2 regions of the Microbacterium terrisoli genome follow, and region 2 is predicted to be linked to the other one. Evidence: predicted binding sites of a transcription regulator. Region 2 holds the regulator's gene; the other holds the start of a gene.
The links. The regulator LexA, encoded in region 2, represses DNA repair genes until DNA is damaged. The targets are predictions, from matches to a motif close to TCGAACANNTGTTCGA.

Region 1 (3,857 bases), 390 kb from region 2:
TGGCTGGCCGACCAGGAGGATGCCACCAGCCCCACCTGGCGCAACGTGATCGAGGGGCAGCTGTCGCTGTTCGACGCGATCCGCGGGCAGCTCAGCCACACCAACGCCGACGGCAAGCAGTACCGGGTGACCGCCGAGCACACGCCCACGATCGTGATGCGGCCGCGCGGCTGGCACCTGCCCGAAGAGCACATGCGCTTCACCGACCGTGCCGGACGCACACAGCCGGCATCGGGATCGCTGGTCGACTTCGGGCTGTACTTCTTCCACAACGCGCAGGCGCTCATCGACGGCGGCGCGGGTCCCTACTTCTACCTGCCCAAGCTCGAGAGCGCCGAAGAGGCGCAGCTGTGGGACGACGTGTTCACCTTCAGCGAGCAGTACTCCCAGCTCGCGCACGGCACGATCCGGGCGACGGTGCTGATCGAGACGCTGCCGGCGGCGTTCGAGATGGAAGAGATCCTCTATGCGCTGCGCGATCACTGCGCGGGCCTGAACGCGGGGCGCTGGGACTACATCTTCTCCATCATCAAGAACTACCGCGGCCGCGGTGCGCGATTCGTGCTGCCCGATCGCAGCGAGGTGACCATGACCGTGCCGTTCATGCGCGCATACACCGAACTGCTCGTGCAGACCTGCCACCGTCGCGGAGCGTATGCCATCGGCGGCATGAGCGCGTTCATCCCGAACCGGCGCGACCCGGAGATCACCACCCGGGCGCTCGAGAAGGTGACCGCCGACAAGAAGCGCGAGGCCGGCGACGGCTTCGACGGCACCTGGGTGGCCCACCCCGACCTGATCCCGGCAGCGCAGGTCGAGTTCGACGCCGTGCTGGGCGACCGGCCGAACCAGGTGGACCGGCTTCGCGAGGACGTGTCGGTCCAGGCGCGGCAGCTGCTCGACCTGCACATCGGACGCCCCATCACCGAGGCGGGAGTGCAGGGCAACGTGTCGGTCGGCATCCGCTACATCGAGGCGTGGCTGCGCGGACAGGGGGCGGTCGCGATCGACAACCTCATGGAGGATGCCGCGACCGCCGAGATCTCTCGGTCGCAGATCTGGCAGTGGATCCATCAGGAGCGCGAGACCGCCGAGGCCACTCCGATCACGCGCGCGTGGGTGTCGCAGCTGGTCGACGACGTGCTCTCGTCGGCGGACCGGTTCGACGGCGACCGCTTCGACGACGCCGCAGACGTGTTCCGCGACGTGGCGCTGCGCGACGAGTTCCCGCCGTTCCTGACGACCGTCGCCTACTCGCGGCATCTCGTCGAGCGGGGCGCGTGAGTCGCGCGGGAGCGGACTGAGGCGCGCGACGTGATGCGTGCGCAGGGCCGGGCCGGACGGTGTTTCGGCCCGGCCCTGCTGCGCGAGTGAGAATGACAGATATTCGAATCTATCCTCTTCTTGATGTCGTAGCTTTGTGCTAGTCTTCGGGTATGGATCTTCTCGAGCACACCGACACCGTACGCGTGGACGACGTGTTCGTGCTCAATGCGTTGTTCGAGGATGCCGAGGCGGTCCAGTACGAGTCGAACCGGCGGGACGCGGCCCGGTGTGAGGCGCTCGCCGATGCGCTCGCGTTCGCGCGGAACAACCCGGAGGTCTATGTTCGGGCGGACGTGGACGCGGATGATCCGCTGGGCAAGAGACTGGACCGCACCCGGCGGCGTGACCCGGTCGGGCTGCTGGGCGGGGAAGGCGAGCTCGCGGTGCGGTGCGCGGCCGGGGAGGCCGCGTCCCGACTGTGTCTGACCGAACACCGGGTCCGGTCCCTGGCCGGGACCGCCGACCGTGCCCGGCAGGACCTGCCCCGCGCGTGGCACGCGGCCCGGGAGGGCCTGCTTACGATCGCGCACGTGAACGGCATGCTCGCCCAGGCCGACGCGTTCGCCGCCTGCCCCGACCTGCTGACCATCTTCGACGAGGTGATGACGAAGGTCGGGGTGGGCGCCTCCGCGTCCTACACGAAACGCAAAGCGAGGGAGCTGGCCGACCAGCTCACCGCCCGCACCCGCACCGACCGGCACACCGACGCGCACGCGAAACGCTGCGTGTACGTCGAAGACGCCGATGATGGGATGTCGTGGCTGCACCTGCTGATGCCCACCCGCACCGCGCACGCCATCGACCATTCCCTGACCGCGACCGCCAAGAACATGACCGAGCGGGAACGGGACGGACGCACCCGGGAACAGATCCGCGCGGACCTGGCCACCGCCCTGCTCACCCGGGAAGACACCGACCACCCGATCGTGACAACGAAAGTGTTCGTCACCATCCCGCTGAACAAACTCACCCCGACAGCCCAGAGCACCGTCCGCCCCCGCAACACCAAGGCCGGGACCGGGACCGCACCGCCCGCGGGGCTGGATCTGAACCGGGACTGCCTGATCCCCGGGCAGGGCACCATCGACGACGCCACCGCACGGCAGATCCTGCTGGAGGCCGGCGTATTCACCCGGGTGATCACCGACCCGGTCACCGGGGTCATCCTGGACATGGACCGCCGATCCCGCACAGCCACGGCCGCGCAACGCGCGTGGCTGGCCCTCACCTTCGGCACCTGCCTGCGCGACGGCTGCCACCGCCTCGCCCTGAACGCCGACATCGACCACCACTGCGCCTACCACGGCCCCGCCCGCGGCACCACCGACATCACCAACCTCGACCCCCTCTGCGACCCCGACCACACACTCAAAGACGTCACCCTCTTGGAACATCACCGGCGCGATGACGGCACCATCCAGATCCGGTACCCCACCGGACACCACACCACGAACCCCAACGACGCGTTCCGCCGACTCCTCCACGACAAACTCGGGCTCCCCGAACCCCCGGCACAACCCGCAGCGACACCCCGCGGTTCCTCCGACCCCAGCGACGACCCACCCTTCTGAACACCGCGCCGCGCCGGGCCGCGCATGGCACGCCAGCCGTACGTGGCCCGTCAACCGTGCGTGGTACATCAGCCGGCCACCACGCCACGGCGTCAGCCGCTCACCCCTTCAACAGCCCGATCAACGCGTCAGGCACTTCGAACGCGCGGTAGTCGAGGTCGCTGAAATGGCGGCATCCATCGAGTTCCACGATGATCGGGTGGTCGTGCGCTGCGGCCGGCACGAGGGCGACGATGCGGGATGCCTCGGCGCCGCACGCCGGTGCCGGCGTCGCGGTGGATGCTGCAGCCAGCACCGCGCGGGCCGCCGCGGCGTCAAGAGTGCGAGCGTCGACGAACGCGGGCGCGGAGCTCGAGGCTTCCGGCGCCTCGGACGGCATCGACTCGGCCTCATACCGGCACACCGTCAACGGACCCGGTGCGGGAAGCCGCGGAGTGGTCGCGACCGCGCCCAGAGCCTTGAGCATCTGACCGGTCGAGGGGCATCCGGCTGCGCGCGCGGCCGACGAGTCGACCAGGTCGCGCGGTCTGAATTCCTCTCCCGCAACGGTCAAGGTCGAAAGCGCTGCGAACACGGCGTCGGTGCGAGGCATCCCGCATTCGTCGACTGGGTAGGCGACCGGGATGAATCGGTCCGCGCCGTCGCCCAGCCACAGGATCGGGCCGGCGAATCCGATCGCCGAGCAGGCGCCGCTCGTGCGGGGCGCGTCGGGCGCCGCAAGCGCCGTCAGCAGCGGCTCGAGGTCGCCCTCGAAGCTCGTCAGCTGCGTGCCCGACCACGTGCCGCGCACATCGTCGTGCTGTGCGAACCCGTTGCAGCGCACCACGACGACAGGGTCGAATCCGACCGGTGCACGTGTGGCGGCAGAGCCTGCAGCCGCCGGGTCGCACGTGATCTCGGCGAACGGACTCGCCGTGGGGCTCGCGGGCCTCTCGGTGGCGCCCGGAGGCACGACTGTTC
Region 2 (3,857 bases):
CTCATGAAGCTGATTCTACTGAGCGCACGGGGCGTGTTGCGGCCCGGCCGCGATCACCGCGCGGGTGTGACGGAGGCGAGGGCGTCCAGGAACGCGGAGGTCTCGGCCTCGGTGCCGGCAGTGACCCGCAGGCTGCCGGGCAGCCCCACGTCACGGATGAGCACCCCGCGGTCGTACAGCGCCTGCCAGGTCGCGGCCGGGTCCTCAACGCCCGAGAAGAGCACGAAGTTCGTCCATGACTCATACGGGTTGTACCCCAGAGCGGCCAGGGTCGCCGAGATGCGGTCACGCTGCACGACGATCTCGTCGACGGCGGCCAGCATCGTCGGCGCGTGCCGCAGCGCGGCCGAGGCCGCCGCCTGCGTGAGCGCGCTGAGGTGGTACGGCAGCCGCACCAGCCGCAGAGCGTCGATCAGCGCGGGGTCGGCGGCCAGATACCCGACGCGCGCGCCGGCGAAGGCGAACGCCTTGCTCATCGTGCGCGAAACGACCAGGCGCTCCCGATCGGGCAGCAGCGTCAGCGCGGACTGCTGCTCGCGCGGCGCGAACTCCCAGTACGCCTCGTCCACGATCACGATCCCGCGCGAGCGCGCATAGACCGCATCGATCACCTCGAGCGACAACGGGGTGCCGGTCGGGTTGTTCGGCGAGCAGAGGATGACGACATCCGGATCGGCCTCGGCGACCTGCGCCACCGCGTCGTCGGCAGCGATGGTGAAGTCGTGGGCACGGGTGCCGGCCACCCACTGCGCTCCGGTCCCGCGCGTGAGCAGCGGATACATCGAATATGTCGGCGCGAAGCCGAAGACGGTGCGGCCGGGACCGGCGAAAGCCTGCAGCAGGTGCTGCAGAACCTCGTTCGACCCGTTGCCCGCCCAGATCTGCTCGCGGGTCAGCCCGTGACCGAGGTAGTCCGCGAACCCTTCCCGCAGGTGCGTGAACTCGCGGTCGGGATACCGGTTGACGTCTCGCAGCGCGAACGCGATCGCATCGACGATGTCGTCTGAGACGTCCTTCGGGATCGGATGTGTGTTCTCATTCACATTCAGCGCGACCGGCAACGCGGCCTGCGGGGCGCCGTACGGCGTCATCCCGCGCAGATCGTCACGAACGGGCAGATCTTCCAGGCGAGGACTCACAGCATCCATCGTAGAGTGCCGCGTCCGCACTGCTCTCACCCGTGCCGGCTCTCACCCGTGCCGGCTCCCACCCGTGTCAGCCGCAGACGCCGGCCTCGCGCCTCACGACGCCGGCACGTACTGCGCGGGGATCGCGATGCGCTCCCCCGGCTGGAGCGCGACGCCGTCCAGGGCGTTCAGCCGCACGATCGCGTCGACCACGTCACGAGGATCCGAACGGGGCGCGACCTCTTGCGCGATCGACCACAGCGTGTCGCCGGCCTGGACCGACACCGTGGAGAACGTTCCCGCCGGAGCCCCGGCATCCTTCGACGCCAACGCCGCTCCGCCGCCGATCACCGCCATCGCGATCGCCCCCGCGACCGGAATCGCCACGATCGCTGCAAGGACACGACGACCACGCAGCGTCAACCGCAACCGCGTGGTGGGTGCCGGGTGCGAAACCAGTGAGATGCCGGACATTGGTCCTCCTGTTCGGACGAGAAGTTCGGGGGCCGCACTCGGCCGGGAGCGTGGCCCCCGAATCTCTCTTCCAAAGTTATCTTCGATTCAGTACACTGTCAACAGGGATCCGGATCGGAGATGTTTCAAGCCGACACGCCCGCAGGCTGGCCCTCGTTCGTCTTCGGACCGGATACCGTTTCGATGAGGACACCCCATCACCAACCTCCGACATTCGAAGACGCTGCCCCGGGTGGCAGGACGGGAGCTGACATGACCGATGCGAACCAGCGCGGCGAGAACCACGCCGCCGCGGCAGGCGACACCAAGCCGCGACGTCAGACGCGACGCCGAAAGAGCCTGAGCGACAAGCAGCTGGCCATCCTCGAGGTCATCGCCCAGTCGATCACCCGCTACGGCTACCCGCCCAGCATGCGCGAGATCGGCGACGCGGTCGGTCTCAAGTCGCTCTCCAGCGTCACGCATCAGCTCAATCAGCTCGAACTCAGCGGCTATCTGCGCCGGGATGCGGGCAAGACCCGCGCGATGGAGATCCTGATCGACCTGCCTGGCACGTCTGCAGAGAACCCCGCAGACACCGCCCCCGCGGTCGGCGACGCGGCGCTGGTGCCGCTGGTGGGTCACATCGCGGCCGGCGTGCCGATCACCGCCGAGCAGCAGGTCGAAGAGATCTTCCCCCTGCCGCGTCAGCTCGTGGGCAAGGGCGAGCTGTTCATGCTCAAGGTGCAGGGCGAGTCGATGATCGACGCCGCCATCTGCGACGGCGACTGGGTGGTGGTGCGCGCGCAGAACACTGCGGCCAACGGTGAGATCGTGGCGGCGATGCTCGACGGCGAAGCGACGGTCAAGACCTTCCGCCAGCGCGACGGACACACGTGGCTGCTCCCCCGCAACTCGGCCTTCGAACCGATCCTGGGTGACGAGTCCGTGGTGCTGGGCAAGGTGGTGGCGGTGCTTCGCGCCGTCTGAGCCGCAGAGTCCGACAGAGGCCCGACCGGTGTCGACCGGTCGGGCCTCTGTCAGTGTGACGGGGTCTGCCTCAGATCACCGTCAGCGCCTCGTGGGCGGCGCGCACCCGCTGCGTCGCCTCGACGAGGTTGCGCAGTGACGAGACCGTCTCGGGGTAGGCGCGGGTCTTCAGCCCGCAGTCGGGGTTGGCCCAGAGCTGTCGCAGTGGCAGGTCGGCGGCGGCCTGCGCGAGCAGTCGCGCCATCTCGTCGACCGACGGCACGCGCGGGGAGTGGATGTCGTAGACGCCCGGGCCGATGCCGTGGGCGAATCCCGACGAGGCGATGTCGGCGACCACCTCACCGCGACTGCGGGCTGCCTCGATCGAGGTGACGTCGGCATCCAGCCCGGCGATCGCGTCGATCACGACGGCGAACTCGGAGTAGCACAGGTGCGTGTGCACCTGCGTGGCCACGCCCGCGCCGCCGGTGGCCAACCGGAACGATCCGACCGACCAGTCGAGATACGACGACTGGTCGGCGTGCTTGAGCGGCAGCAGTTCGCGCAGCGCCGGCTCGTCGACCTGCACGATGCCGATGCCCGCCGCCTCGAGATCGGCGATCTCATCGCGCAGCGCGAGCGCCACCTGGTTCGCCGTCTCGGCCAGCGGCTGGTCGTCGCGCACGAACGACCACGCGAGGATCGTGACCGGACCGGTCAGCATCCCCTTCACAGGCTTGTCGGTCAGCGACTGGGCGAACTGCGACCAGGCCACCGTGATGGGAGCCGGTCGCGACACGTCGCCCCACAGGATCGACGGTCGCGTCGCACGCGATCCGTACGACTGCACCCAGCCATTGCGGGTGACCGCGAACCCGTCCAGGTACTCGGCGAAGTACTGCACCATGTCGTTGCGCTCGGGTTCGCCGTGCACGAGCACGTCCAGTCCGAGCTCTTCCTGCAGCCCGATCACCGTCGTGATCTCCAGGCGCAGCACGTCTTCATAGTCCGACGTGCTCAGCTCGCCCCGGTCGTGCGCGGCGCGGGCACGGCGGATCTCCGCAGTCTGCGGGAATGAGCCGATCGTGGTGGTGGGCAGCAGCGGCAGCGCGAGCGCGGCATCCTGCGCGGCCGCACGCTGGGCATAGTCCGCGCGGGTGAACGCGCCCGGCGTCAGCGCCGCCTGGCGCTCGCGCACGGCGTCGTCGCGCACTCCCGGCGCACGCCGGCGGTCGGCCAGAGCGGTGGATGCCGCGGCCACCTCGTCGTCGATCGCGTCGCGCCCGTGCACCAGGCCGGTGGCCAGCG

Region 1: the regulator LexA is predicted to act here: its motif matches at 1,376-1,391, upstream of QU603_RS12360 (DUF222 domain-containing protein).

What each region holds. Positions count from the first base shown of each region.
Region 1 is NZ_CP133019.1:2,733,297-2,737,153, forward strand. It holds gene aceB (malate synthase A) at 1-1,284, shown strand, start outside; gene QU603_RS12360 (DUF222 domain-containing protein) at 1,470-2,897, shown strand; gene QU603_RS12365 (hypothetical protein) at 2,998-3,857, opposite strand, start outside.
Region 2 is NZ_CP133019.1:2,347,786-2,351,642, forward strand. It holds gene hisB (imidazoleglycerol-phosphate dehydratase HisB) at 1-5, opposite strand, end outside; gene QU603_RS10550 (histidinol-phosphate transaminase) at 54-1,148, opposite strand; gene QU603_RS10555 (LysM peptidoglycan-binding domain-containing protein) at 1,242-1,601, opposite strand; gene lexA (transcriptional repressor LexA) at 1,854-2,570, shown strand; gene metE (5-methyltetrahydropteroyltriglutamate--homocysteine S-methyltransferase) at 2,641-3,857, opposite strand, start outside.